DNA from 2 places in the Dactylosporangium sp. CS-033363 genome. Region 1 is predicted to be linked to the other one. Evidence: riboswitches for the same ligand, from Rfam matches in the RefSeq annotation. Region 1 holds a riboswitch; the other holds the start of a gene.
The links. A riboswitch is a leader RNA that binds a small molecule or an ion and turns the genes downstream of it on or off. The one in region 1 is predicted to bind thiamine pyrophosphate.

Region 1 (14,795 bases):
AGGATGAGCACCGGCACGATGACCGCCGCCGCCCCGATGAGCAGCGAGCCCCAGCGGGTCGGCTCCATGCGGGCCAGCACGATGCCGGCCGGGGGGAGCAGGACAGCGGTCAGCAGGTACCCGATGAGCGTGACCATGTCGCCGCCGGTCGGCCGGCTGCCGTCGGCCAGCCCGACAATCAGCGCCACGACCTGCACCACCACCAGCGCCTCGACCGCCCACAGGCCGATGAACAGCGGGCGGGACGGCTCGCGCTGCCGGAAGAACTCGACGAACGCCCAGACGGCGACCACGAGCGACAGCACGTGTGCGGCGATTGCCAGCGGCCCGATCACGGCCGACAGCGTATCCCCGCCGCGGATCGGTATCCTCGGCAGCATCGGTCCTGGCCGGCGGTAGGACATGCCGCGCTCCGCGAGCGTGGTTCACTTCTGTCGGCAAGCCGCCACTGGCACGTTTCCGGGATTCTTCCGCGCGACCGTGGCCGTAACGTTCATGGCAACGCAATACGACGACCAAGGGGAACACGATGAGCGACTTCGACGCCGGCGACACTGGCCACGACGTGGACTACGGCCACTTCGAGACCGGCCAGGAGCACGATGGTCTCGACCAGCTGCACCAGGCGCACGGCTCGGAGCACGACGCGCAGTCGCAGTTCGGCGTGTACGAGAACGACCACCACGCGCAGGAGTCGACGGACTTCTCGACCGGTCAGCACGTCGAGTACGACCAGCCGGCCGCCGTCCACTACGAGTCGGACAACTTCACCAACTACAGCCACGACGCGTCCGAGGACGACCACGTCTTCGCGGCCGAGGGCAGCGAGCAGTCGCACTCCGCCGAGTTCGGCGAGCTCGACGCCCTGTCGCAGCGCTTCGACGGCGCGTTCGCCGAGGGCACCGAGTTCCACGCGGGTGGCGGCGAGGGCCAGTTCGGCGTCGCGGCCAACTAGCTTTTCCTAGCTTTTTCGCGAGCGCCCGGCCGGTCGGCCGGGCGCTCGTTCGTGTGCGCGGCCGGTCAGGAGTGCCCGGAGACGGCCTGCGGGACGTAGCCCGCCGCCAGGCGCTCGAGCTCCTTCTCGTCCAGGGTCAGGTCGGTCGCCGCGATGGCGTCCTCCAGGTGGTGCAGCTTGGTCGCGCCGACGATCGGGGCGGTCACGGCCGGCTGGGCGAGGAGCCAGGCCAGCGCGGTCTGGGCCGGGGTGACGCCGCGCTCGGCGGCCAGTTCGGCGTTGGCGTCGACGATGTCGAAGGCGCTCTCCGAGTACAGCGAGTCGCCGAACGGGTCGTTGTTGGCCCGCGTGGTGCGGCGCTCGCCGTCGCGGCCCCGGTTGCCGGCGAGCAGGCCACGGGCGAGCGGGCTCCACGGGATGACACCGACGCCCTGGTCCTGGCAGAGCGGGAGCATTTCGCGCTCTTCCTCGCGGTACACGAGGTTGTAGTGGTTCTGCATGGAGACGAACGGGGTCCAGCCGTTCGCGCGGGCGAGGTACTGGGCCTTGGAGAACTGCCAGGCGTACATGCTCGACGCGCCGATGTAGCGGGCCTTGCCGGCGCGCACGACGTCGTGCAGGGCCTCCAGGGTCTCCTCGATCGGCGTGTTCGGGTCCCAGCGGTGGATCTGGTAGAGGTCGACGTAGTCGGTGCCGAGGCGGCGCAGCGAGTTGTCGATGCCGGCCAGGATGTGCTTGCGCGACAGGCCGCCGTCGTTGGGGACGTCGCTCATCCGGCCGTGCACCTTGGTCGCCAGCACGTAGTCGTCGCGGCGCTCGAAGTACTTGGCGAGCAGCCGGCCGGTGATGACCTCGCTGGCCCCGAGGGAGTAGACGTCGGCGGTGTCGAAGAACGTGATGCCGGCCTCGGCGGCGCGGCGCACGAACGGGTCGGCACCCTCCTCTTCCAGCGCCCACGGGCGCTGGGCCGGGTCGCCGTAGCTCATCATGCCGAGACAGATTTCCGAGACCTGCAGGCCGGTCCGGCCGAGTCGTACTTGCTTCATGTCTGAAAAGCTATCGCGGTGCATCCTGCTGGACGACTGCATCTCATCACCGACACGAGACCGGGCCGCGACACCCTCGCCGTCGTCGCGGCGGCCCTGCGCGCGGGCTTCGACGTGGTACAGGTGCGCCCCGAGGACCACGTCACGGATCGCGAGGCCTACGAGCTGACCGTGCGCGTGCTGGCCATGTGCCGCGAGCTCGGCCGCACCTGCCTGGTCAACGACCGGCTGCACATCGCGCTGGCGGCCGGGGCCGACGGCGGGCACGTGGGCGCCGACGACCTGCCGGTGGCCGCGGCCCGGCGCATCCTCGGCCCGTCGGCGATCCTCGGCGCGACCGCCCGCAACCCGGTCACGGCGCGCCAGGCGGTGGCCGACGGCGCCTCGTACCTCGGCGTAGGTCCTGCTTACGCGACGGACACCAAGGCCGGCCTGCCCGACGCCATCGGGGTGGCGGGGGTGCGCGCGGTCGCGGAAGCGGTCCAGGTCCCGGTGGTGGCGATCGGCGGGGTGACCGCGCGCCGGGCGCCCGAGCTCTACGCGGCCGGCGCGCACGCGGTCGCCGTGGTGGGTGCCGTGAGCGGGGCGGCCGACCCCTACGCCGCGGCCGCGGAGTTCCTCCGGTGAGCGTCGCGATCGTCGGGGCCGGGATCATCGGCCTGAGCATCGCGTTCGAGCTGGTCGAGCGGGGTGTGGAGGGGATCGTGCTGTACGACGGCGATCCGGGGCGGGGGGCCGGGCTGGTCGCGGCCGGGATGCTCGCGCCCACCGCCGAGGCCGTCTTCGGCGAGGAGGACCTGCAGGCCCTGATGCTCGAGTCGGTGCGGCGCTGGCCGTCGTTCGCGGCGCGGGTCGAGGCGCGGACCGGCGTGCCGATCGCCTACCGGACCGAGGGCACGTTGCTCGTCGCCCTCACCGCCGACGACCAGGCGGAGGTCGACCGGCTGATCGGGTTCTACCGCCGCGCCGGTACCGCCATCGAGCCCCTCACCGGCCGCCAGCTCCGCGCGCGGGAGCCGCTGCTGGCCCCGCGGGTGCGCGGCGGGGCGTTCGCGCCGGGCGATCACCAGGTCGACCCGCGGCTCCTGCTGCGCGCGCTGCGCACCCTGCCGGTGCGGTTCGAGCGGCGCGAGATCACCGATCTGTCCACGCTTCGGGAAGATGTGACGATCGTCGCCACCGGGATCGGCTCGGCCGCGCTGACCGGGCTGCCGGTGCGGCCGGTGAAGGGCCAGCTGCTGCGGCTGCGCGGGCCGGAACCGCTGCTGCGGCACGTGGTGCGGGGCGTGGCGGCGGGGCGGGACGTGTACCTCGTGCCGCGGGCCGACGGCGAGCTCGTCGTCGGGGCCACGGAGGAGGAGCGCGGGGCCGATCTGACGGTGACCGCCGGCGGCGTGCTGGACCTGCTCCGCCCGGCCGCCGACCTGCTGCCCGGGGTGGCCGAGCTGGTGCTCGCCGAGACCCTGGCCGGCCTGCGACCCGGCACGCCGGACAACGCCCCGGTGATCGACCGGCTGCCCGGCGGCGCGCTGGTGGCCACCGGGCACCACCGCAACGGCGTCCTGCTGGCCCCGGCCACCGCGGCGGCGATCGCCGATCTCATCGTCTTCGATTCGACGGAAATCGATATCAGCGCGTTCGGGTCGGGCCGCTTTACCTGAGCCCGACGGCGGCGTTATGGTCGAGGCGTATCCCACGGGAGTCCGGTGTGACCGGGCTGAGAGGGGGGCTGTGAGCCCCCGACCGTCGAACCTGATCCGGGTCATGCCGGCGCAGGGAGGCAGGAGTGATGAGCCATATGCAGCTCGTGGTCAACGCCGTCGCATCGACGGTCGCCGACGACACCACCGTCGCCGACGTGGTGCTCGCGCTCGCCGGGGACGATCCCCGCGGGATCGCGGTCGCCCTCAACGGTGCCGTGGTGCCCCGGTCGAGCTGGGCGCGGACCCGCCCGGCCGACGGCGACCATGTCGAGGTGCTGACGGCGGTGCAGGGTGGTTGACACCGCGGACGTCATGGTCCTCGACGGGGTGGAGCTGCCGTCCCGGCTGATTCTCGGTACCGGCGGCGCGACCAGCCACGCCGCGCTGGAGGCCGCCATCCGGGCCAGCGGCACCGCCCTCGTCACCGTGGCGCTGCGCCGGCTCGACCCGGCCGCGCCCTCGCTGCTCGACGTGGTCGAGCGGTGCGGGGTACGCGTGCTGCCCAACACCGCCGGCTGCTACACCGCCACCGAGGCGGTCAAGCTCGCCCACCTGGCGCGGGAGGCCTTCGGGACCAGCTGGGTGAAGCTCGAGGTGATCGGCGACGAGGAGACCCTGCTGCCGGACGGGGTCGAGCTGGTCACCGCGGCGGCCGAGCTCGTGGCGGACGGGTTCGTCGTGTTGCCGTACACGAGCGACGACCCGATCCTCGCCCAGCGCCTCGCCGACGTGGGCTGTGCCGCGGTCATGCCGCTCGGCGCGCCGATCGGCTCCGGGCTGGGCATCCGCAACCCGCACAACATCGCGCTCATCCGGCGGCTGGTCAGCGTGCCGGTCATCCTCGACGCCGGGATCGGCACCGCGTCCGACGCCGCCCTCGGCATGGAGCTGGGCTGCGACGGGGTGCTGCTCGCCTCCGCCGTCACCCGGGCCGAGCACCCCGCGCGCATGGCCGAGGCGATGCGCCTCGCGGTGCGGGCCGGGCGGCTGGCCCACCTGGCCGGGCGCATCCCGCGCCGGCTGCACGCGACCGCATCCAGCCCGACCGGAGGCATGCCGTGGTAGAGCCGATCGAGCCGCGTCTCATCCTGTTCACCGACCGGCGGCAGGCCGAGCGCCCCCTGGACGAGGTCGTCGCGGGCGCGATCGACGGCGGCGCGCGGGTGGTGGTCCTGCGCGAGCACGACCTCCCGCCGCGGCGCCGGCTGCAGCTCGCGGCCGCCCTGCGCACCCGCCTCGACCAGGTCGGCGGCAGCCTGCTGCTGGAGGAGGACGGGGCACTGCGCAAGTGCCACGGCCTGGAGGAGCTGTTCGCGGCGGCGGGCGAGGGTTTCCGGTACGTCACGCTCTCCCCGATCTTCGCCACCCGCAGCAAGCCGGGGTACGGCCCGCCCCTCGGACTGGCCGCGCTCGGCCGGATGGCCGTCGTGGCGCCGGTCCCGGTGTACGCGCTCGGCGGCGTCGACACCCCGGCCCGGGTGCGCGACTGCCTCGACGAGGGCGCGGCGGGCGTGGCCGTGATGGGCGCAGTGATGCGCGCCGACGACCCGGCCCGCCTGGTCAAGGAGCTGCTGACCGCATGAGCGCTGTTGTTGGCATGAGCGCCGGCCCACCGGTCGCGATGACGATCGCCGGCTCCGACTCGGGCGGCGGGGCCGGCATCCAGGCCGACCTCAAGACCTTCGCCGCGCACGGCGTCTTCGGCACCAGCGTGATCACGGCGCTGACCGCCCAGAACACCGCCGGCGTGCGGGCCATCTCCGCCGTCGACCCGTCGTTCGTCGCCGCCCAGCTCGAGGCCGTGCTCGACGACCTGCCCGTCGCCGCGGTGAAGACCGGGATGCTGGCCACGCCCGAGACCGTCGCCGTGATCGCGAAGTACGCGCCGCGGCTGCCCGGGCTCGTGGTCGATCCGGTGCTCGTCGCGTCCTCGGGCGACCGGCTGTTCACCGCCGATGCCGAGCGGGCGTACCTCGAGCTGCTCTTCCCGCACGCCGCCGTCGTCACCCCGAACCTGCGCGAGGCGTCGGTGCTGCTGGGCCGCGAGGTGCTCGACGCCGACGACGCCGCGAAGGCCGCCGCGGATCTCGCCGCCTTCGGTCCTCGGTGCGTCGTCGTGAAGGGCGGCCACCTGCGGGGGAGCGCGGAGGCGGTCGATGCGATCTGGTACGACGGGCGCACCTCGCTCCTGACCGCGCCCTGGATCACCACGTCCAACAACCACGGGACCGGCTGCACGTTCGCGGCTTCGGTGGTGTCGCGGCTCGCTTCGGGTGAGGACCTGCCCACCGCGCTCGACGGGGCCAAGACCTATGTGCACAACGCCCTGACCCGGGCTGCCGCTTGGTCGCTCGGTGCCGGTCACGGGCCGCTGGCCTGGGGGCCTTTCCGCTAATTCGGACAAATCGGTCGGTTCTTGGGGTGGAGTCTGCCCTTTTTCAGGAAGGAAGAGCATGAAGCGCAAGGTGTACGTCCAGGGCTCGCGCGAGGATCTCCGCGTCCCCTTCGCCGAGGTCGACCTGGCCGGCGACAACCCGCCGGTGCGGCTCTACGACACGTCGGGGCCGGTGACCGACCGCCGGCCGTGGATCGCCGCGCGCGGCCCGGTCGAGCGGACCCAGCTGTACTACGCGCGCCAGGGCGTGATCACCCCGGAGATGGAGTTCGTGGCGATCCGCGAGGGCGTCGAGCCGGAGCTGGTGCGCGCCGAGCTGGCGGCCGGCCGGGCCATCCTGCCCAACAACGTCAACCACCCGGAGAGCGAGCCGATGATCATCGGGTCGCGGTTCCTGGTGAAGGTCAACGCCAACATCGGCACCAGCGCGGTGTCCTCCGGCGTCGACGAGGAGGTGGCCAAGCTGACCTGGGCCACCCGCTGGGGCGCCGACACGGTCATGGACCTTTCGACGGGCAAGCACATCCACGCCACGCGGGAGGCGATCATCCGCAACTCGCCGGTGCCCATCGGTACCGTGCCGATCTACCAGGCCCTGGAGAAGGTCGGCGGGGATCCCTTGAAGCTGACCTGGGAGGCCTATCGCGACACCGTGATCGAGCAGGCGGAGCAGGGCGTCGACTACATGACGGTGCACGCGGGCGTGCTGCTGCGGTACGTGCCGCTGACCGTCAAGCGGGTCACCGGCATCGTGTCGCGGGGCGGCTCGATCATGGCCGCCTGGTGCCTGGCGCACCACGAGGAGAACTTCCTCTTCACGAACTTCGCGGAACTGTGCGAGATCTTCGCGCGGTACGACGTGGCCTTCTCGCTCGGCGACGGCCTGCGCCCGGGCTCCATCGCCGACGCGAACGACGAGGCCCAGCTCGCCGAACTCAGGACCCTGGGCGAGCTCACGGGCATCGCCTGGGAGCACGACGTGCAGGTCATGATCGAGGGCCCCGGGCACGTGCCGATGCACAAGATCAAGGAGAACGTGGACCTGCAGCGGGAGTGGTGCCACGAGGCGCCGTTCTACACGCTCGGGCCGCTGACGACGGACATCGCACCCGCGTACGACCACATCACCTCGGCCATCGGGGCGGCCATGATCGCGATGTACGGCACCGCGATGCTCTGCTACGTCACCCCCAAGGAGCATCTCGGCCTGCCCGACCGCGACGACGTCAAGGCCGGCGTGATCGCCTACAAGATCGCCGCGCACGCCGCCGACCTGGCCAAGGGCCACCCGGGCGCGCAGGCGTGGGACGACGCGCTGTCCAAGGCCCGGTTCGAGTTCCGCTGGGAGGACCAGTTCAACCTGGCCCTGGACCCGGACACGGCGCGCTCGTACCACGACGAGACGCTCCCGGCCGAGCCCGCCAAGACCGCGCACTTCTGCTCCATGTGCGGGCCCAAGTTCTGCTCCATGCGGATCAGCCAGGACCTGCGCGAGTACGCCGAGCTCGGCATGCGGCAGAAGTCCGACGAGTTCACCGCGGCAGGTGGTCAGGTGTACCTCCCGCTGCTCCACTAAGGTTGCCGGGGTGGAGTCTTCTGCGCCCCGCACCGCGGTCGTCTGGCAGGTGCTGCGTCGCGAGCTGGCCCGGGCCGAGCGTCCGCTGAACGCCCTCGACGTCGGCGGCGGCACCGGCGGCTTCGCCGTGCCGCTCGCGCAGGCGGGCCACACGGTCACCGTGGTGGACGCCAGCCCCGACGCCCTGGCCGCCCTCATCCGCCGCGCCGCCGAGGCCGGCGTGGGCGAGCGGGTCCGCGCGGTCCAGGGCGACGGCGACGGCCTGGCCGACCTGGTCGAGCCGGAGAGCGTCGACCTGGTCCTCTGCCACAGCCTGCTCGAGGTCGTGGACGACCCGCACAAGGTCGTCGCCGCGCTCGCCGGGACCCTGCGCCCCGGCGGCGCGGCCAGCGTCGTGGTCGCCAACCGCGCCGCCGCCGTCCTGGCCCGCGCGATCAGCGGCCATCTGGCGGCCGCGTCCCTGCTGGTGGCGAGCCCCGACGGCCGGGGCGACAGCCGCGACCGCCTCCGCCGCCGCTACGACGCCGGCACCGCCACCGCCCTGCTGGACGAGTGCGGCCTGACCGTCGAGCAGGTCCACGGCGTCCGCGTGGTCGCCGACCTGGTCCCCGGCACCGTGGCCGAGAGCGAGCCGGAGGCCCTGGCCGCGTTCGAGCTGGCCCTGGCCGGCACCCCGCCGTACCGCGACATCGCCACCCAGCTCCACCTCCTCGCCCGCCGCGGATGAACCTCCTGGCGCCGGTCGAGCCGCGCTACGGCCACGACAGCCTGGCCGACGTCCTCCCGACCGCGCTGGCCGCCCTGGGCGTACCGGGCGCGGAGGACGTCCTGAACCTGGCCGCGGAGCTGGACGGCGTCCGCCGGATCGCGGTGGTCCTGCTCGACGGCCTCGGCTGGCACCAGCTCCCCCTGGCCGCCCTCGCCGCCCCCACCATGACCGACATCGTCGAGGGCCGCCTGGGCCTGGCCCGCCCGATCACCTCGGGCTTCCCGTCCACGACCCCCGTCAGCCTGGTCACCCTGGGCACCGGCACGGCCCCCGGCCGGCACGGCATCGTCGGCTTCAATTTGCATCGGCCAGGCACCGACCAGGTGGTGAACCACCTGCACTGGACCGGAGAACCGGACCCGGCCGACTGGCAGCCGATCCCGACGGCATTCACCCGGGCCCACGAGGCCGGCCTGGCCCCGACGGTGGTCACGAATCCCCGCTTCGCCGGCACGGGCCTGTCCCAGTCGGCGTACCGCGGCGCCCGCCTCGGCCCGGGCGTGGAGGCGGACGCGGTGGCGGAGGAGATGCTGGCCGCGCTGCCGGAGTCCCGCCTGGTGTACGGCTACCTCCCGGACGTGGACCGCGCCGGCCACGACTTCGGCATCGCCACCCCGGAATGGCACCAGGCCGCGGCGGACGCGGACCGCCTGGTGACCCGCCTGGTGGACGCCCTGCCGCCGGACACGGCCCTGCTGGTGACGGCCGACCACGGCCAGTTGAACATCCCGCCGGAGTTTCGCCTGGACCTGGCGGACCAGCCGGCCTTGACCAAGGGCGTCGCGTTCGTCACGGGCGAGGCAAGGGTCCGCTACCTCCACACGGTCCCGGGCGCGGAGGCGGACGTCCTGGCCACGTGGCGCTCGGTCCTGGGCGACCGGGCCTGGATCGTCCCCCGGGAGGAAGCGGTGGCGGCGGGCTGGTTCGGCCCGGTCCCGGAATCCCATCTGCAGCGCATCGGCGACGTGGTGGCGGTGTGCCGGGACCGCTGGATTCTGCTGGCGAGCAACCACGAGCCGGCGCGGCTGGGGGAGATGGTGGCCTTCCACGGCTCCAGTACCCGGGCGGAGATGGAGATCCCGCTGCTGGTCGTGCGGCGGTAGGGTGCTGTTTGTCACGAAATGTCGGGCCTCGTGCCTCGGCCCGACATTTCGGACTTATACCCTGACCGGTCATATATGCGCATTCGCGGGCTTTGTGGCGGCTCGGGCGGCGGTGATCAAGGATTGACCAGCGGTTCTTGGGTCGCGGTGCAGGTCGCGCGGGCTCGGGTCGCCGCCTGATGCCGGCCTGGCTCGACCTCGTCGACGCGCGCGTTGACGCCGCACGGCCGTGTGGGGGCGGCGGACAGTTCTTGGGTCGCGGTGCAGGTCGCGCGGCCTCCGATCGCCGCCTGATGCGGGCCTGGCTCGACCTCGTCGATGCGCGCGTTGACGCCGCACGGCCGTGTGGGGTGGCGGGCAGTGCCGGGCGCGGGCCGGGGTGGGTCAGGGCTGCGGGACCGGGTGGCGGACAGTGTCGGCGCGGCCCGGGGCCGGCCACGGCTGCAGGACCGGGTGGCGGGCAGTGTGCCGGCGTGGGCCGGGGTGGGTCAGGGCTGCAGGACCGGGTGGCGGCGGCGCGGCTTCGGCAGGGCGGGGGTGGCCAGGAGGGCGGTGAGGTGGCGTACGTGGCGGGCCAGTTCCAGGCGCGGCATGTCGGGCCCGGCGTGGTCGGCGACCAGGGCCAGGAGCTCGTCCCGGTCGGCGGCGACCAGCACGCCCGGGGAGCCAGCCGCGGGGTCGTCGGCGAGGACGGCGATGTCGGCGCGGCGCACGCCCAGTTGACCGGCGCGGTTCAGGTAGGTCTCGCTGGGCAGCAACAGGGGGACTCGGCGGGCGCGGGTCCAGCCGAGCACTAGGAGTACCGCCGCGGCTTCGGGGTTTATGGCTCTTGTCCAGTCCGCCGTCGGGGTGATCACCAGACCGGGGACGACGCTGCAGGTCAGGGCCGGGTGACGGCGGCGGAGTCCCTCGAGCGCCGCGACGACCGGCGCCAGGGGCGAGGTCATCGCGACATTGGCCATGCCCGGAAGGTAAGGCAAACCTAAGTTTTCGTCAAATTTGTCATAGGGGGCCGCTAGGGTCTGCGGTGTGGGGCGAAGTCAGGTGGTACCACGCGGAGGCGCCGAGGAGTTCGGCCCGGGCGCCGATGACACGGGCTGCACCGTGTTGCACGTCGACATGGACGCGTTCTATGCCTCGGTGGAGGTGCGCCGGCGGCCCGAGCTGCGGGGAAAGCCCGTCATCGTCGGCGGGGCGGGGCCGCGCGGGGTGGTGTCGGCGGCGAGCTACGAGGCGCGGAAATACGGTGTGCGCAGCGCGATGCCGGGGAGCCGGGCGCAGCGGCTGTGCCCGCAGGCGGTGTTCCTGCCGCCGGACTTCGCGGCGTACACGGAGGCGTCGCAGGCCGTGATGGCGATCTTCCGGGACGTGACGCCGCTGGTGGAGCCGCTCTCGCTCGACGAGGCGTTCCTCGATGTGGCGGGGGCGCGCAAGCTGCTCGGGCGGCCGGCCGAGATCGCCGCGCAGATCCGGGCGCGGGTCGCCAAGGAGCAGCGGCTGACGTGTTCGGTCGGGGTGGCCGGCACGAAGTTCCTGGCCAAGCTGGGGTCGACGCGGGCCAAGCCGGACGGGATGGTGGTCGTGCCGCGGGACCGCGAGCTGGAGTACCTGCATCCGCTGCCGGTGGAGGCGCTCTGGGGCGTGGGGGAGCGGACGGCCGAGGCGCTGCAGCGGCTGGGGCTCAAGACCATCGGCGACCTGTCGGCGGCGCCGGTGGGGATGCTGCGCTCGGCCGTCGGGGACGCGGCGGCGCACCACCTGCACGAGCTGTCCTGGGCGCGGGACCCCCGACGGGTGATTCCCGAGCACGTGGAGAAGTCGATCGGCGCGGAAACCACGTTCGACGTCGACGTGAGCGACCTGTCGACCATCCGACGCACCATGCTCGCGCTGTCCGGCAAGGTCGCCGAGCGCCTCCGGCACGCCGGGCAGGCCGGGCGGACGGTCGCGGTGAAGATCAGGCTGGCCGATTTCCAGACGCTGAGCCGGTCACGCACCGTAGACGTGCCGACCGACGTGGCCCGCGAGATCTTCGAGATCGGCTGGGCGTTGTTCCAGGCCGGGCGCCCGGGCGAGCGCATTCGGCTGGTCGGAGTGCGGGTGGAGGGGCTGGTGCACGCCGACGGTACGCCGCGGCAGATGACGCTGGGTGAGCGCGACCACGGCTGGCGCGACGCCGAACGGGCCGCCGACGCGGTCGCCGCGCGGTTCGGCCGGGGGCTGGTCAAGCCGGCCAGCCTGCTGCGCGGCGACGGGATGCGCACCGACGGAAACGGAGCCGCACCGCGCGGGGAGGGGACGGAACAGGCACCGAGAGGACACAATGGAAGGACATAGGAGCAAGACTCGTCGGAAAATCGGCACGGCCGGACCATCGTCCCGCTTTCCGACGGGTTGAACCCCTCGTAAACTTGCCAGTACGCAGCCGTCCGGCTGTGCCGGACTGCCGGTCCTCTCAGGGGCCGGCCTTCGCGACCGGGGAGGAGTGCCGTGCCGCTCTCGGAGCACGAGCAGCGGCTGTTCGAGCAGATCGAGCGGTCGCTAGCCGAGGATCCCAAGTTTGCTTCGGCGGTGCGCGCCACCGACCCGCGGTTCCATGCCAAGCGCCGGATGATCGTCGCAGGGATCCTCCTGCTGGCCGGCATGGCGCTGCTTGTCTACGGCGTGGCTATTCGAATTCCACTCCTCGGCGTGGGTGGCTTCCTGGTGATGCTGGGCGCGTTGGCGTTCGGCGTCCAGGCGTACCGCCGCGGCCAGTCCACCGACCTGCACGCGGTCGGCGGAACGGCCACACGCCGGACCCGCCAGCGCCGTGGTGGCCTGGTGGACCGCTTGGAGGAGCGCTGGCGCCGCCGTCCTGAGGGTGACCTCTAGCGGCTCGCCGGCTGGGCTCGGGCCGCCCGCTGACCACGGACGGCCCCAGGTGGCTCAACCATGCCCTCGAGCAGCCACGGAGTTGGATGCTCGACCTGGGGTGGGTGGTTTGCGGGCTTGATCGGGCGTAGTGGCCTTATCGCCACCGCTTTCGCCGCGACCTTGCCGCCGCCCTGCTCGTGTCCGCCGCCGCTCTCCGCCCGTCTGCCGCTGCCATCCGCGTGTCTGCCGCTGCCCTGCGCCCATCTGCTGAGCCTTGATCCGCCGCCCGCCGCCCGCCGCCGCCGTCCGCACGTTCGCCGCGCCCCCGACCCGTCGGTCAAGCCGCGAGCTGACGATTGCCGCCGCCCGCAGCCCATCGCCCGCCGCGCCATCGCCCGCTGGTCGAGCCGTGAGCTGAGGGTCGCCGCGTTTCTACGGTCCGCCGTGCCATCGCCCGCGGTGCCATCGCCCGCCGCGCCATCGCCCGCCGGTCGAGCCGTGAGCTGAGGGCCGCTGCCTTTCTACGGTCCGCCGTGCCATCGCCCGCCGCCGGCTGTGCCACCCTCCGCCACGGCCGCAACCAGCCCGCGCGTCGCCGCCAGCCTGCCGAGCCTCGCCACATTCCAGGGGCCCGCTGCCATCAGCCTCCGCACCGCCGACCATGGCGTCCGTGCCTGCCGAATCCCATCGCCCCGAAGCCTGCCGGCCCGCTCTGGACCCCGCGCACACGCCACCCCACTTCGATCCGGTCGTGGCGGTCCGTGGGGGACCCGTGCGGTCCATACGGGATGAGCGCTGCCGCGGAGGGCGACCAGGCCGCACACACATCGCTTGTCTGCTCGTCCCACGCCTCAAATGAGCCTCTCCACCGCAGCCGAGCGTGACAGTTTCACCGAACGAAAGATCAATTCCGCCGCAGCGACACCCACAAATCGGAAATAAGACCCGCCAGGCGAAAAATCCGATAAGTCGCGGCGCGTCAGCGCCCGACTTATCGGACAAAAAGGAGCCGCCCCCGCAAGAAGCAGGAGCGGCCCCAAAGAAAAGTGCCGGCGTTACTGATCAGCCCGTCGAGCCACAATCCGCCGCACGCTCAAGGTACGCATAGCCGCATCCCACCCGCGCCCCATCGAGAGCGCCGCCCCGCTGGAGCTGTTCGAGAACGCCGTCCGCCACCGCCGGAGTACCGACGGGGGCAGGAAGCGGGCCAGAAGCCGTACCTTCCGCGTGGCGTTGGAGGCGAACGCCGACTCCACCGCCGTGATCGCCGACCGCAACTCCCGCCCGGTGAGAGGCCGCCGCGCGTAACGGGCGTGCTCCTCCACCGTCGAGATCAGGCGGGCCCCCGAGGCGGCCTGCTCCTGCAGCCGTTCCTTCACCACCAGGCGTTCCACGGTCGCCCGCGGGGTTTCGGCCTCGTCGATCGGGACCCGGTAGTCGACCATCGTGTCGATGAGCTCGTCCCAGGCCTTGTGCGCATCGTTCCGCGCGGTTGTCAGCGTGCCCTCGTCCGGGATGACCTGCATCGCCGGGCCGTCGCCGACCGGCGTGGCCATCGGTGTCACGGTCGGGCCGAAGCTCAGCCTGTGCCGCCGGGTGCGGGAGCGGGAGAACGCCGGCGCCGCCAGCAGCAGCAGCGCCACGATCACCGCGAAGAGCGTGATGCCCGCCGCGCTCAGGACGAAGTCCTTCACGATCGTGCCGAAGGAGTCGCCCGTGCCGCCCGACTGGCCCGTGGTGTCGCCCGGGTTGTTGTGCGGGTCGGCGGCCTGCGGGGCGGCCGAGGTGTCGGTCTGCGGGTTGCGGTCGTTGCCCGGCCGGTCGACCGAGTCGTCGCCGGTCACGGCGCCCGCGGCCGGCAGGTACGACGCCGTCACCGAGCCGCTGATCTGGGTCGACGGGGTCGCGTCGAAGGGCAGCCAGCCGTACCCGGGGAAGTAGACCTCGGTCCAGGCGTGCAGGTTGAAGTTGGTCAGCGTCATCGTGTTGCCGTTGCGCGTGCCGCCGCGGGCGAAGCCGAAGGCCACCCGGGCCGGGATCTTGGCCTCGCGGAGCATCCAGCCGAAGGCGGCCGCGTACTGGGCGCAGTAGCCGCGCTTGTTGGTCAGGAAGTCGGCGATCTTCGTGCCGCTGGTGTCGGGGCCGGTGGTGATGTCGTACACGAACCCGTTGTCCGGCGAGAAGAAGTCGTAGATCGCCTTGACCTTGTCGTACTCGTTGTTCTTGCCCTTGATCAGCTCGTCGACCTTGCTCTTGACGAACGGGTTGCTCGGGGCCGTGGCCAGGTCCTTGAGCAGCGGGTCGGAGAGGTTGACGGCCGGGGCGCCGCGCAGCTGGTCCGGGCTGATGTCCGGCCGCTGGTACGTGATGTTGAAGGTCTTCTTGGCGGTGT
Region 2 (14,795 bases), 460 kb from region 1:
TGCTCGAACTCGCGCGTGCGGAAGATGAAGTTGCCCGGGGTGATCTCGTTGCGGAAGCTCTTGCCGATCTGCGCGATGCCGAACGGCGGCTTCTTGCGCGCGGCGCCCGCGACGTTGTTGAAGTTGACGAAGATGCCCTGCGCGGTCTCGGGCCGCAGGTAGTGCAGGCCCTCCTCGTTCTCCACGGCGCCCAGGTAGGTCTTCATGAGGCCGTTGAACATCCGCGGCTCGCTGAAGGTGCCCTTGTTGCCGCAGTTCGGGCAGTTGATCTCGCCGAGCACGAACGGCTTCTCGGTGCCGTTCTTCTCGACCCAGGCCTCTTCGAGGTGGTCGGCCCGGAAGCGCTTGTGGCAGGACGCGCACTCGGTCAGCGGGTCGACGAACGCGTCGACGTGGCCGGAGGCGACCCAGACGTCGCGGGCCAGGATCACCGCGGAGTCGAGGCCGACGATGTCGTCGCGCTGCTGGACCATCGTGCGCCACCACTGGCGGCGGACGTTCTCCTTGAGCTCGACGCCGAGCGGGCCGTAGTCCCAGGCCGAGCGGGTGCCCCCGTAGATCTCGCTGGACGGGAAGACAAAGCCGCGGCGCTTCGCGAGGCTGACGACGGAATCGATGCGATCTGCGGCCATGGGTTCCTCCTAAGCCTCACGGCGACTGGCTGTCGGCAAGGCTGGTCGTGTTTGGTCGGGTGGTGTCCTGCGTGGTGTTCACCCGGGCAAACCGTCAACGTCACGTTCGACGGTACGGTTACGCCGCGTCGAGCCGCACCAGATTAACGGGCGCGCCGCGCGGCCCGGCGCGGGCGGTGGGTCAGTCGATCCCGCCGCAGATCACGTACCGCGTGCCGGCCTGTTCCATGACGTACTGCTTCTCCACCCACGTCGTCTGCTCGCGCACCCGCGCCGGCACGGTGATCGCGTTGCTGATCGTGACGTTGTCCGCGTCGACCGTGAAGTCGGTGACCGGGGTGGCGCCGAAGTGGTCCTCGAACCAGCCGAGCGAGTGGGTGCGCTGTTCGTCGTCGCAGAGCTGGCGGCGGGCGGTGGCGAAGTCCTCGTCGCGGACCGCGGTCAGGTAGTCCTCGACCACCGCGGCGACCTGGCCCTTGCCGACCCGGTCGGCGTACGGCAGCAGCAGCGTCACCCCGACGACCCCGCCGATGCAGCACAGCACCACGATCAGCCCGCCGATGCCCAGCCCCCACCACAGCCCGCGCAGGTCGCGGTCGCGCGGCGGCGAGGCGAACGGCGCGACCACGCCGGGCCCGCGCGGCGGTGGCGGGACCTCGTCCGGCTGCTCCCAGAGGGGTGGCGGGCCGACCTGCGGCGGCATCATGCCGATCAGCCTATCCAAACGCCACGGCGATCACTCGCGCTCAGGCGCGGTCACTGCTCGTGACCGTGAGTTCACCGCCCGGCGCGGTCTCGGCCAGCACCTCGAACGCCGAGGGCTCGTCGAGCGACTGGGCCAGCAGCGGGGTGGCGTGCATCTTCACGTCGAAGTTGGACAGGGCGCGGCGGTACGCGCCGACCGACTCCCACTCGGTGACGATGCTCCAGTGGCTCGGGTCGTCGTACGCGCGCCCGAGGCGGCCGCGCAGGTACCCTTTGCAGGCCGCGAGGGCGGCGAGCGCGGCGTGTGCGCGCCCGGCGAAGCCGTCCGCGTCGTCCTCGACGACGAACCTGGTCATCACGAGCATGCCGCCGAGCATACGGAAGGACCCCGCATGACCGAGCACGTGCTCCAGCGGCTCGCCCGCCTCAACAAGACCCTGGTGTTCCTGGTGGCCGCGGCGCTCGTGTTCCTCGGCCTGTTCCTGCCGGGAATCGTGGGTTCCGCGGTACTGCTGGTGCTCGCGGCGGGGCTGCTGTGGCTGCTGACCAAGACGTGGCCCGTGACTCCCCCCGCTGCGCGGCTGCCGCGCGTGCTGATCCTCACCCTGCTGATCGCGGTGGCGGCCTTCAAGGCAAGTTGACAACGATTCCCATTATCAGGCACGCTCGAAGGGTGGTTCTCCAGGTCGAACGGGCGGTCGTCGCCTACGGTGGGCGGCCCGTGCTCGACGGGGTCTCGCTCGACGTGCGCGCGGGCGAGGTCGTGGCCATCCTCGGCGCCAACGGGTCCGGCAAGTCCACCCTGGTGAAGGCCGCGATGGGCCTCGCCCCGCTGGCCGCCGGCGAGGTGCGGCTGTTCGGCACCCCACTGCGCAAGTTCCGCGGCTGGCACCGCATCGGCTACGTCCCGCAGCGCGTCGGGGCCGGCGCCGGCGTGCCCGCCACGGTCGGCGAGGTCGTGGCCGAGGGCCGGCTGGCCCGCCGCGGCTTCCTGCGCCCCGCCTCCGCCGCCGATCGCCAGGCGGTCACCGACGCCCTGACCGCCGTCGGGCTGGCCGACCGCGTCCGCGAGCCGGTCTCGGTGCTCTCGGGCGGCCAGCAGCAGCGGGTGCTCATCGCCCGCGCCCTGGCCGGCGCCCCCGAGCTGCTGGTCCTCGACGAGCCCACGGCCGGCGTCGACGCGGTCAGCCAGGAGCTGTTCGCCGGCTGCCTGCGCAGGTTCGTCGGGCAGGGCGGCACGGTCGTGTTCGTCGCCCACGAGCTCGGCCCGCTGCGCCCGCTGATCACCCGGGCCGTCGTGGTGAACCGCGGCGAGATCGTGCACGACGGCGCCCCGCCCGCGCACGACAACGACCACGTGCACCCGCACGCCGACCACGCGACCGACCACGTCGCCGGGCCCGAGCGCGCGGCCGCATGAGCATCTTCGCGTACGACTTCATGATCCGCGCTCTCCTCGGAGCGCTCATCACGGGTGCGTCCGCACCCGCGATCGGCACCTATCTCGTCCAGCGCCGGCTCTCCCTGATCGGCGACGGCCTCGGCCACGTGGCGCTCACCGGCGTCGGGCTCGGCCTGCTGCTGCACCAGTCCCCCGTGATCATGGCGGTGCTCGCCGCCGCGGCCGGGGCGGTCGTCATCGAGCTGGTCCGCGAGCGCGGCCGCACCTCCGGCGACATCGCGCTGTCGATGCTGTTCTACGGCGGCATCTCCGGCGGCGTGGTCCTGGTCAACCTCTCGGACGAGCAGAGCAGCCGGAGCCTGGTGACGTACCTGTTCGGCTCGCCGCTGACCACGAACCGCCAGGACCTGACGGTCATGCTGATCCTGGGCGTGGCCGTGCTGGCGGTCGCGATCCTGCTGCGGCCCTGGCTCTTCGCGGTGTGCCACGACGAGGAGTACGCGCGCGTCTCCGGCCTGCCGGTGCGCACCCTGAACCTGGTCCTGGCCGTCACCACCGCGGTCACCGTCACCGTGGCCATGCGGGCCGTCGGGCTGCTGCTGGTCAGCGCGCTCATGGTGGTGCCCGTCGCGACCGCGCAGCAGATCACCCGCGGCTTCCGGGCCACCATGCTCGCCGCCATCGGGCTCGGCCTGCTCGTCTCCGGCGCGGGCGTGTGGCTGTCCACCGCGATCGACACGGGCCCCGGCGCGACCGTCGTCCTGCTCGCGATCGCCGGATTCTTCTTCGTGACCGTGGGCGTTTCGACGGTACGGGCGGCAAGACGCTCACGGCACCGCACGCCCGACCCCGCGCCGAAGGTCGAAGCCGGTGTCACCTGAGCCCCAGGACGGCTACGAGGCGGCGGGCGAGCTGCTCAAGGCCCTGTCGGCGCCGCTGCGCATCCGGATCGTGACGGAGCTCGCCACCGGGCCGCAGTGCGTGCACGAGCTGGTGGAGACGCTGGGGGTACCGCAGCCGCTGGTCTCCCAGCACCTGCGCGTCCTGCGCGGCGCCGGCGTCGTGCGCGGTTCCCGGCGCGGCCGCGAGATCGCCTACGCTCTGATTGATGAACACATCGCGCACATCGTCGCGGACGCCGTCAGCCATGCGCGCGAGGGCTGACCGCCTGGCCGCAGTGGCGCTGGCCGCGGTGCTGGCGCTGACGGGCTGTACCAGCGGCGGCAAGGAAACCTCCCCGGAGCAGACCCCGACCCCGGCCGGCCCGGTGGCGACCGACCCGGCCTCGGTGTTCCGGGCCGCGGTCGCGAAGACGAACCAGGTCCCGCTGTCGTTCACGATCGACTCCGACCTCGGCACGATCGGCACCATGACCGGCGACGGCGCCTCCGACCCCAGGCAGAAGGCGACCGCGTACAAGGCGCAGCTGCTGACCGCCGACCGGAAGATCGACATCGCCGCCGTCCTGGTCACCCCCGACCTGTACCTCCAGGTCACCGGCCTGACCACGGACCGCTGGGCGCACCTGATCACCACCAAGGTCAAGTCGCTGGCCAAGCTCGGCCTCGACCCCACCGGCAGCCCGACCGGCCTCGGCTCCCTCGCCGACGAGATCGTCACCGTCCAGCAGACCGCCCCCGGCTCCTTCAGCGGCACCCTGGACAAGTCGAAGAGCCCGCTGCTGGCGAGCGCGAGCCCGACCGACGCCCTGAAGGCCGTCCCGTTCGAGGCCACGGTGAACTCGGACGGGTACATCACGCAGCTCGTGACCCACACCCCGGCCGTGGGCTCCGCGCCCGCCTCGACCAGCACCGTCAAGTTCGCCAACTTCGCCAGCAAGACCATCAAGGTCGAGCGCCCCGACTCCTCGACGGTCGAACAGGCCCCCGACGCGTTCTATTCAGCACTGCAGTAACCGCCCGGATACGCGACGCTGGGAGCCATGAAGCTCTATGCCGACCGTGCCCCCGTCGCCATCCGGCAGCTGCTGACCGACGTGCTCGTGGTCGTGTGGGTGTACGCCTGGGTCAGACTCGGGATGGCACTGTTCGACCTGATCCAGAAGCTGGCCGCCCCCGGCCGCAAACTGGAGGACGCCGGCAACGGCCTGGCCTCCAACCTCAACGGCGCCGGCGACCGCATCAACAAGGTCCCCGGCGTGGGCGACAACATCGCGGCCCCCTTCCGCGACGCCGCCAACGCCGCGGGCTCCCTGGCCAACGCGGGCCGCGAACAGCAGGAGATCGTCAACGACCTGGCCTGGATCCTCTCGCTCGTCATCGTGATCCTGCCGGTCCTGCTGGTCGTCGCCGTCTGGCTGCCGCTGCGCATCCGCTGGTCCCGCCGCGCGGGTTCGGCAGCCCGCCTGCGCGGCGTCACTGCCGGCCGCGACCTGCTGGCCCTGCGCGCCCTGGCCACCCAGCCGCTGAAGCGCCTCCTCAAGGTCGACCCGGAGGTGGCCGCCCTGTGGCGCCGCGGCGATCCCGAAACGGTCGAGGCCCTGGCCCGCCTGGAACTGCGCTCCCTCGGCCTGCGCTGAGCATGCGAACGGGCCCCGGGCAGGTCAGCCCCGGGGCCCGCCAGCACAACATCAGAACCGGCGGCGTACGTCCTCAGCCGTGGATGGCCCAGGCTCCCAGGTCGCCGTCGAGGGGCCGTCGGCCGGGGCCGGCACGACGCCCTCCTCCAGGGACAGGTAGCGGCCGGCCAGCACGCGCTTGGCGGCGGCCATCTCCACCGAGTCGGCGTTGGTCCACAGGTCGTGGAACAGCGCCTCCGCGCGCAGCGTGGCCTGGCGGCAGAACAGGTCCGCCAGCTCCACGCCCTCCGGCCGCGCCGCGAGTTCCGTCCGCGCCTTCACGCAGGCCGCCGACATCGCGAACAGCTCCGCGCCGATGTCGACCACGCGGCCCAGGAAGCCCTGCTTCTGCTCCAGCTTCCCCTGCCAGCGCGCCATGGCGTAGAACGTCTCGCGAGCCAGGCGGCGCGACGCCCGCTCCACGTAGCGCAGGTGTACCGCCAGCGGGCCGAAGTCGCCGAAGCCGCTCGGGAGCTGGCCCTTCCCGGCGACCAGGGTCGGCAGCCACTTGGCGTAGAAGCCGCCGGCCTTCCCGGCCGCCTTCGCCTTGCGGCCCAGGCCGGCCTCGGGGTCGATGATGTCGCCGGCGACCGAGAGGTGGGCGTCGACGGCCTCGCGGGCGATGGCCAGGTGCATGATCTCCGTGGAGCCCTCGAAGATGCGGTTGATCCGCAGGTCGCGCAGGATCTGCTCGACCGGGATGGCCCGCTCGCCGCGGGCGGCCAGGGACTCCGCCGTCTCGTAGCCGCGGCCGCCGCGGATCTGGACGAGTTCGTCCGCGACCTTCCAGGCCAGTTCCGAGGCGTACAGCTTGACCAGGGCCGCCTCGATGCGGATGTCGTTGCGGTTGTCGTCGGCCAGGCGGCAGGAGACCTCGAGCATGGCCTCCATGCCGTACGTGGAGCCGGCGATGAAGGCGATCTTCTTGGCCACCGCCTCGTACTTGCCGATCGGGCGGCCCATCTGGACCCGCTCGGCGGCCCACTCGCGGGCCACGCCCAGGCACCACTTGCCGGCGCCCACGCACATCGCGGGCAGGGACAGGCGGCCGGTGTTCAGGGTGCTCAGGGCGATGCGCAGGCCCTGGCCCTCGCCGCCGATCACGTTCTCCTTCGGGATCCGCACGTTGTGGAAGCGGGTGACGCTGTTCTCCAGGCCGCGCAGGCCCATGAAGGCGTTGCGCTTCTCGATCGTCACGCCCTCGGCGTCGCCCTCCACCACGAAGGCGGTGATGCCGCCCTTGTGGCCCTCGCTCTTCGGGACCAGGGCCATGACCACGAGCAGGGTGGCCAGGGTGCCGTTGGTGGCCCACAGCTTCACGCCGTTGAGCAGGTAGTCGCCGTCCTCGGTGGGCACGGCGGAGGTGCGCAGGTTCGCCGGGAACGAGCCGACCTCCGGCTCGGTGAGCAGGAACGCCGACACCTCCCCGGCGGCCAGGCGGGGCAGGAACCGCTGCTTCTGCTCGTCGTTGCCGACCAGCTTGAGCGGCTGCGGCACGCCGATCGACTGGTGCGCCGAGAGCAGCGCGCCGATCGAGGGGTTGACCGAGCCGACGAGCATGAGGGCGCGGCAGTAGTCGAGGTTGGTGAGACCGAGCCCGCCGTACTTCTGGTCGATCTTCATCCCGAAGGCGCCGAGCTCGCCGAGCGAGCGCAGGACGTCGTCGGGGATGCGTGCCTCGCGCTCGATCTGCTGCCCGTCGACCTCGGCGGACATGTACGCGGCGAGCTTCTCGCGGAACTCGGAGCCGCGCGCCTCGGCGGCGGGGTCGAGCTCCGGCAGTGGGTCGATGAGATCGAGGCGGAACCGGCCCAGGAAGAGCTCCTTGCCGAAGCTGGGCTTGCGCCACTCGGTCTCGCGGTTCTCCTCGATGACCTTGCGCGCCTCCCGTTCCGCGCGCGCCGACGTCGCAACCATGGACACCCCCAGGTAGACGCTCCTGAAGCCAGGTTATTACCCGCGAGTAGCCATGGCTATGCCTGAACGCCGGTCCGGGCCAGGATGGCGTTCGCCACTTCGGATGGCGCCTCATCGGGAATCCAGTGGCTGATCCCCGCAAGCGGGACGAACCGGTAGTCCGCCGCGACGAAGTCCGCGCAGGCCCGGGCGGCCGTCGGGCCGATCGCCACGTCGCCGTCGCTCCACAGGTAGGTCGTCGGGACCGTCGCCGCCCCGAGCCCGACCAGGTCGAGCGAGCTCATGGCGCGATACCAGTTCAACGCGGCCGTCAGCGCGCCCGGAGCAAGAAGTGGATCAATATACTGCTCGACCGGGGCGAGCGGGGCGAAAAGCCCACGCAGCCGCCGGGCATCGTCGTCCAGCAGCACCGACTCGGCCTTCCCGGGCTGTCGGAAGAGTTTGATGTACGCCGACCGCTCCTTCTGATCCGGATCGTTGGCATAGGCGTAGGCCGAGGCGTGCGGATGCGGCACCGAAACCGCCGTGAGCGTCCGCACCCGGTCGGCGTGGCGCAACGCCACGTGCCAGGCGCAGATGGCGCCCCAGTCGTGCCCCACCAGGTGTACCGACGAAATCTGGAGCGCATCGAGCACGGCCACGACGTCCAGCGCGCACTCGGTGATCCGGTAGTCCTCGACCGAAGGCGGCCGGGCGCCCGGCGAGGTCCCCCGCTGGTCGAGGGCGTAGGTCCGCAGCCCGGCCGCGTGCAGCAGCGGCGTCACGGCCGCCCATTCGCCGCTGTGCTGCGGGAAGCCGTGCAGCAGCAGGACCGGCTCGCCGTCCTCGGGCCCGCCGGCGACGACGTCGAACGTGAGCGAGCGCGCCGTGATTTTCATGACCCGAGACTACGAGCAAGCGACGTTCACTGTTACCTTCAGAAAACAACTGCACATCCGACAGGGGAGCGCACAGCGCTGAGAGTGCGGCCGCCGTGGACCACGGCGCCGCAGACCCTCGAACCTGATCTGGGTAATGCCAGCGCAGGGAGCTCGGTCACCTCATGCCAGCACCGCCATGCCGTCACCGGCCTGGCGGTCGCGTCTCCTTCTGGTTCGCCTGAACTGGGAGGTATCGAGATCATGGAAGCCCAAGCCGCAGAGACACGGTGGCGGACCGTCGACATCGTCGTCGCGTCCATCATCGCCGTCGCGTTCGCCGGGGTGTTCTACGCCTGGAACAACCTGTGGAACGCCCTGGAGAGCTTCGCGCTGCCGTGGCGCGCGGTCATCTACGGCATCTGGCTCATCCCGGCCGTCCTCGGCCCGCTCGTCATCCGCAAGCCCGGCGCCGGCCTCTACACCGAGCTCGTCGCGGCGATCGTCTCCGCGCTGTTCGGCTCGGCCTGGGGGCTCACCGTCGTCGTGTCCGGCCTGGTGCAGGGCATCGGCGGCGAGTTCGGGTTCGCGGCGACCGGCTACAAGAAGTACAAACTGGTCAATGCCCTGGTCGCGGGCGGGCTGTCCGGCCTCGGCGCGGCGCTGTTCGACCTGAGCGTCTACTACGGCGACACGTTCAGCGCCGGGCAGAAGTGGACGTACGCGGCCCTGGTCGTGGCGAGCGGCGCGGTCGTGGCCGGCGCCGGCAGCTGGGCCCTGCAGCGGGCGCTGTCGCGCACGGGCGTCCTGGACCGCTTCCCCAGCGGCCGGGAACGGGTCGCGGTCTGAACCGGCACCATTGAGTACGGTCGAATTCCGCGGATTCGGGTGGCGGCACGCCGGGCGCAAGGCCTGGGCGGTCCGCCACCTCGACCTGCGCATCGAGCACGGCGAGCGGGTCCTGCTGCTCGGCGCCTCCGGGGCCGGCAAGTCCACCCTGCTCGCCGCGCTCGCCGGCCTGCTCGCCGAGGACTCCGGCGAGCAGGAGGGCCAGGTCCTGATCGACGGCGTCCCGGCCCGGCAGGCCCGCGGGGAGACCGGGATCGTCTTCCAGGACCCGCAGACCCAGCTGGTGATGAGCCGGGCCGGCGACGACGTGGCGTTCGGGCTGGAGAACCGGGGCGTGCCGCGGGCCGGGATCTGGCCGCGGGTCGACGCCGCGCTGAGCGCCGTCGGCTTCCCGTACGACCGGGACCGCAGCACCGCCGCGCTCTCCGGCGGCGAGCAGCAGCGCCTGGCCATCGCCGGCGTCATCGCGCTGCGGCCCGGGCTGCTGCTGCTCGACGAGCCCACCGCGAACCTCGACCCGGAGGGCGCCCAGCTGGTCCGGACCGCGATCGCCAAGGTCATCCAGGACCTGGACGCCACCCTCATCCTGGTCGAGCACCGCGTCGACGAGGCCCTGCCCCTGGTGGACCGGACCATCGTCATCGGCGACGATCCCGACGCGGTGTGGTCGCCGGGCGCCCCGCTGCCGTCCCGCCTGGCCAAGGCGGCCCCGGGCCAGGCCCTGCTGACCGCGGAGGGGCTGGCCCTGCCGCACACGAACAACACGATCGACGAAGGTGTACTGGAAGGTCAGGCGCTCGCCGTCGAGGGCCCGAACGGCGCGGGGAAGACCACCCTCGCCCTGCTGCTCGGCGGCCTGACGAGACCGGCCCGGGGCCGCGTGGTCGCCGCGGCCGCGCTCGCCGGACGGGACGCGGGCCGCCCGCCGCACCGCTGGCGCGCGAAGGCCCTGGCCGCGCGGATCGGCTCGGTGTTCCAGAACCCGGAGCACCAGTTCGTCACCGACACGGTCCGGGCCGAGCTCGCCCTCGGCGGCGCGTCCGACAGCACGGTCGACGAGCTCCTGCAGCGGTTGTACCTCGACCGCCTCGCCCTGGCCAACCCGTTCACGCTGTCCGGGGGCGAGCAGCGAAGGCTCAGCGTCGCCACCGCCCTCGCGGCCGCGCCCCGGGTGCTGGTGCTGGACGAGCCGACGTTCGGCCAGGACCTGCGCACGTGGCGGGAGCTGGTGACCCTGCTGGCCGACCTGCGCGACGAGGGCCGCGCCCTGGTGCTGGTCACCCACGACCCGCAGCTGGTCACGGCGATCGGCGACCGCCGCCTGGAGCTGACCCGATGACCTGGCTCGGGCGCCGCGACGCCGTGGCGAAACTCCTCGCGGCGCTCCTGGTCACCGCGGCCGTGGTCACCACCCTCGAGCCGGTCGCGTCGCTGACCGTCATCGGCGCGCTGCTGATCCTGCTGCCGTTCACCGGGGTCGGCCTGGGCACCCTGTGGCGGCGGGGCTGGCCGATCCTGCTCTCCGCCACCGGCATCTTCCTGTTCACCGTGCTGCTCGGGGCCAAGGACTCGCCGGTCGTGGCCCACGTCGCCGGGCTGGACGTGCGGGAGAACGCCATCGGGTACGCCCTGCGCCTCCTCGCCGTCGGCCTGCCCGGCTTCGTGGTCTTCGCCACCATCGACCCGACCGACCTCGCCGACTCCCTCGTCACGCACCTGCGGGTGCCGCCCCGGTTCGCGATCGGCGCGCTGGCCGCGTTGCGCCTGGCCCCGCTGCTCGCCGGGGAGTACCGGCTGATCCGGCTGGCCCGGCGCGCCCGCGGTACCAAGGCGGGCCCTTTCTCGACGCTCTTCGGGCTCCTCGTGGCGGCCATCCGGCGCGGGATCCGGCTCGCCACGGCCATGGAGGCGCGCGGGTTCGACCGCGGCAACCCCCGCACGATCGCCCGCGAGACCCGCTTCGGCTGGATGGACCTGCTGGTGGTGGCCCTAGGCCTTACCCTCGCGGCCACGGTGATCTTGCTGAAGTTCGCGTGCACATAGGCATATCGCTACCTGTTGTTCGCTCGCGCCATCGAGGGTCGGCGGTTAGGACCACCTAACAGCTGAGGAGTGCCTTCCATGGGCCACGGCCACGGCCACCACCATCACCACGCGGACATGCCGGCGACCACCGGCGACGTCCCCGCGGTGCTCGACGCGTCGATCCCGGACAGCGAGCTCTCCCCCGGCGACGTCTCCCGCCGCGGTTTCCTGCGCCGCGCCGGCCTGCTCGGCGCCGCTGCCGCCGCGGGCGGCGCGCTGGCGAACGCCGGTGTCGCGCACGCGCACGGCGATGACGACCACCACGACTTCGACGGCTGGGACCGCCACGGTCACGGCCGTCCGTCGAACAACAACCTCAAGTGGCTGGCGGGCGACCACCACATCCACACCCAGTTCTCCAGCGACGCGATGTACCGGGTCGACGACCACGTGAAGCACGCGTCGGCGTTCGGCCTGGACTGGATGGTCATCACCGACCACGGCAGCGTCAACCACGCCAAGATCGGTGTCGACAAGGTCAACCCGGGCATCCGCGCGGCCCGCGAAGACTACAAGGACATGCTGGTCTTCCAGGGCCTGGAGTGGAACATCCCGGCCGCCGAGCACGGCACCGTCTTCGTGCACCCCGGTGCCAACGAGGTCGCCGTCCTCAAGGAGTTCGAGAACACCTTCGACGGCTCGGTCCAGGGCGCGGTGAACCCGGCCAACGTGACCGAGGCCCTCGCCATCGCCGGCATCAAGTTCCTCGGCGACCAGGTCACCAAGCGGCGGGTCCAGGACGCCCTGTTCCTGGCCAACCACCCGGCCCGCAACGGCATCGACTCGCCGCACGAGATCCGCGGCTGGCGCGACGCCAACCCGCGCATCGCGATCGGCTTCGAGGGCGCCCCCGGCCACCAGGCCGCCGGCATCGCCAAGCCGCTCGGCGGCGGCGCGGGCCGCGGCTTCTACGAGAACGCCCCCAACGCGAACTCGTACCAGGGCTACCCGCTGGAGAGCTACCGCACCTGGGGCGGCTTCGACTGGATGACCGCCACCGTCGGCGGCCTCTGGGACAGCCTCCTGGCCGAGGGCAAGGCGTGGTGGATCACCGCGAACTCGGACTCGCACGTCGTGTACGAGGAGACGGCGAAGCGCCCCGACAACACGGACTTCAACACCAACGGCTACCACTTCGACCCGGTCTACGGCCAGCCGACCAGCCTCACCCCGGGTGACTTCTGGCCCGGCTACTACAGCCGCACCCACGTCGGCTCGAGCAACTTCAGCTACGCGGCGGTCATGGACGGCATGCGCAACGGCCGCGTGTGGGTCGACCACGGCGGCCTGATCGACGGTCTCGACGTGCAGGTGCGCGTCAAGGGCTCGCCGGTCGGCACCACCCTGGGCGGCTCGCTGCAGCTGCGCCGCGGCCAGCGCGCCGAGCTGGTCATCAAGATCGACCTGGCCGCCAAGGCGAACTGGGCGAACTTCGTGCCGAAGCTGGCCCGCGTCGACGTCATCCGTGGCGCCGTCAAGGGCGCCGTGTCCGACAAGGACACGTTCAAGGCCCCCGACACCAAGGTCGTGCAGTCGTTCGAGGTCACCAAGACCTCGGGCTCGGTGTCGTTCACCTACGACCTGGGCGTGGCGGACCAGCCGTTCTACGTCCGCGTCCGCGGCACCGACGGCAACCGCACCGCCCCCGGCTACCTGGGTGCGGCCATCGACCCGGTCGGCCCCGCGATCGACGTCCTCGGCGACGCCGACCCGTGGAAGGACCTCTGGTTCTACGCGAACCCGATCTGGGTTCTCCCCCGGTAATGCCGTTCCCCGACGTCCAGGCGGCCGACCATCACATCCTGACGGAAGGCCGCCCCGCGTTCACGTACTTCTCCGGCGGGCAGGTCGCCGTCGGCACCGAGGCGGAGCAACCCCCGGAGGGCGCCCGCCAGGTGGTGTTCGAGGGTCACGCGGCCCTCAAGGGCACCATCGCGGTGTCGGCGATCCTGGCCGGCTCGGCGATCGAGAAGGTCGTGATCCTGGGCGGCATGACGGCCGTACCGGAGATGCTGGTCGACACGCGCGACTTCGTGCGGCCGATCTGGCGCGACGGGGCGCTCACGCTGGTCACCCAGTTCGGCCGGGGCGGCGTGCTGGTGCCCTTCGAGCCGCCGAACAACCGGCCCTGCTGCGCGGACCACTGAACGCGGATCACTGAACCTGTTGCGGCGTGCCCCCGGGCTAGTCTCGGGGGCATGCTGCAGCGGTACGACGAGCGCAACGCCGACGTGAAGTACTGGGTCAACGGCACGCTCCGGCATCGGGACGAGCCGGGCCTGTCCCCGTTCGACTCCGTGGTGCAGGGCGGCGACGCGGTGTGGGAGGGGCTGCGGCTTTACGACGGCGGCGTCTACGGCCTGCACGAGCACCTCGCCCGGCTGCGGCGCTCGGCCGTCGCCCTGGGCTTCGAGGGCATCCCGGCCGACGCCGACGTGATCGCGGCCCTGCGCGCGACGCTCGCCGCCAACGACATGCGCGACGGCGTGCACGTGCGGCTGACCCTGACCCGCGGCGTGAAGGTCACCAGCGGCATGGACCCGCGGCTCAACCGCTCCGGCTGCACGCTGATCGTGCTCGCCGAGTTCAAGGCGCCGGTGTACGACACGAGCGGCCTGACCCTCGTCACGAGCAGCGTCCGCCGGCCCGGCCCGGACGTGCTCGACCCGCGCATCCACCACAACAACCTGCTCAACTCGATCCTCGCCAAGCTCGAGGCGAACGTGGCCGGGGCCGACGACGCGATGATGCTCGACGCGCGCGGCTTCGTGGCCGAGACCAACGCCACCCACCTGTTCGCGGTGGCCGGCGGCGAGCTGCTGACCCCGCGCGCGGTCGCCTGCCCGGAGGGCATCACCCGCGACACCGTGCTGCGCATCGCGCCGGTGCCGGTGCACGTGCGGGATCTGGCGCAGGTGGAGCTGTACACCGCGGACGAGGTCTTCTGCACCGGGACCATGGGCGAGATCGCGGGCGTCGTCGCCATCGACGGCCGCCCGATCGGGGACGGGAAGGTCGGCCCGGTGACGAGCCGGATCGCGGAGCTGTACCGCGAGCACGCCCGTACGAATGCCGTCCCCGTCTGAGTTCGAGGCGCTCACCGGCCCGCTGCGGCCGCAGCTGCGCGCGCACTGCTACCGGATGCTCGGCTCGCTCGACGACGCCGAGGACGCCGTGCAGGAGACGCTGCTGCGGGCCTGGAAGAGCGCCGGGCGCTTCGACGCCGCCACGGTGCGGCCGTGGCTGTTCACCATCGCCACCAACCGCTGCCTGACCATGCTCAAGGGCCGCCGGCGGGCGCCCGAGTGGCCCGAGCCCTACCCGGTCCCGGCGGCCGAGGCGGCGGTCGTCGCGCAGGAGGGCATGGAGCTGGCGTTCGTGGCCGCGCTGCTGCGCCTGACCGCCCGCCAGCGCGCCGTGCTGCTGCTGCGCAACCTGCTCGGATTCTCCGCCGCCGAGACGGCGCAGATGCTGGGCACCTCCGTCGCGGCGGTGAACAGCGCCCTGCAGCGGGCCAGGCACGTGGCTCCGGCCGGCGTCGCCCCCGACGACAAGGTCCGGGAGCAGGCCGCCCGGTACGCGCGGGCCTGGGAGTCGGGCGACGTCGACGCGATCGTGGCGATGCTGACGCAGGACGCGCGGTACTCGATGCCGCCCCTGGAGGAGCGCTATGCCGGCCGCGACGCCGTCCGCGCGCTGGTGGCCGACCTGGCGGGGTTCGAGTGGCGGTTCCTGCCCGCCACGGCGAACGGACAGCTCGCGTTCGGCAC

Region 2: it holds a riboswitch for thiamine pyrophosphate, as region 1 does, so the genes downstream of both, ACQPZ4_RS44580 (ECF transporter S component) here and thiS (sulfur carrier protein ThiS) in region 1, are expected to answer to the same signal.

Annotation. Positions count from the first base shown of each region.
Region 1 covers NZ_CP192032.1:9,202,605-9,217,399, reverse strand. Annotated here, with positions in the region: gene ACQPZ4_RS42495 (hypothetical protein) at 1-335, opposite strand, end outside; gene ACQPZ4_RS42490 (hypothetical protein) at 530-955, shown strand; gene ACQPZ4_RS42485 (aldo/keto reductase) at 1,021-2,001, opposite strand; gene thiE (thiamine phosphate synthase) at 2,020-2,628, shown strand; gene thiO (glycine oxidase ThiO) at 2,625-3,662, shown strand; TPP riboswitch at 3,687-3,797, shown strand; gene thiS (sulfur carrier protein ThiS) at 3,791-4,003, shown strand; gene ACQPZ4_RS42465 (thiazole synthase) at 4,017-4,769, shown strand; gene ACQPZ4_RS42460 (thiamine phosphate synthase) at 4,763-5,287, shown strand; gene thiD (bifunctional hydroxymethylpyrimidine kinase/phosphomethylpyrimidine kinase) at 5,284-6,099, shown strand; gene thiC (phosphomethylpyrimidine synthase ThiC) at 6,158-7,675, shown strand; gene ACQPZ4_RS42445 (methyltransferase domain-containing protein) at 7,686-8,402, shown strand; gene ACQPZ4_RS42440 (alkaline phosphatase family protein) at 8,399-9,547, shown strand; gene ACQPZ4_RS42435 (hypothetical protein) at 10,036-10,509, opposite strand; gene ACQPZ4_RS42430 (DNA polymerase IV) at 10,577-11,884, shown strand; gene ACQPZ4_RS42425 (DUF3040 domain-containing protein) at 12,038-12,421, shown strand; gene ACQPZ4_RS42420 (transglutaminase TgpA family protein) at 13,459-14,795, opposite strand, start outside.
Region 2 covers NZ_CP192032.1:9,657,920-9,672,714, forward strand. Annotated here, with positions in the region: gene ACQPZ4_RS44525 (glycine--tRNA ligase) at 1-632, opposite strand, end outside; gene ACQPZ4_RS44530 (hypothetical protein) at 814-1,338, opposite strand; gene ACQPZ4_RS44535 (antibiotic biosynthesis monooxygenase family protein) at 1,379-1,702, opposite strand; gene ACQPZ4_RS44540 (DUF6703 family protein) at 1,730-1,978, shown strand; gene ACQPZ4_RS44545 (metal ABC transporter ATP-binding protein) at 2,011-2,757, shown strand; gene ACQPZ4_RS44550 (metal ABC transporter permease) at 2,754-3,620, shown strand; gene ACQPZ4_RS44555 (ArsR/SmtB family transcription factor) at 3,610-3,903, shown strand; gene ACQPZ4_RS44560 (hypothetical protein) at 3,887-4,654, shown strand; gene ACQPZ4_RS44565 (hypothetical protein) at 4,682-5,278, shown strand; gene ACQPZ4_RS44570 (acyl-CoA dehydrogenase family protein) at 5,330-7,234, opposite strand; gene ACQPZ4_RS44575 (alpha/beta fold hydrolase) at 7,291-8,112, opposite strand; TPP riboswitch at 8,165-8,281, shown strand; gene ACQPZ4_RS44580 (ECF transporter S component) at 8,356-8,940, shown strand; gene ACQPZ4_RS44585 (ABC transporter ATP-binding protein) at 8,951-10,279, shown strand; gene ACQPZ4_RS44590 (energy-coupling factor transporter transmembrane component T family protein) at 10,276-10,983, shown strand; gene ACQPZ4_RS44595 (PHP domain-containing protein) at 11,062-12,789, shown strand; gene ACQPZ4_RS44600 (hypothetical protein) at 12,789-13,172, shown strand; gene ACQPZ4_RS44605 (aminotransferase class IV) at 13,224-14,111, shown strand; gene ACQPZ4_RS44610 (sigma-70 family RNA polymerase sigma factor) at 14,095-14,795, shown strand, end outside.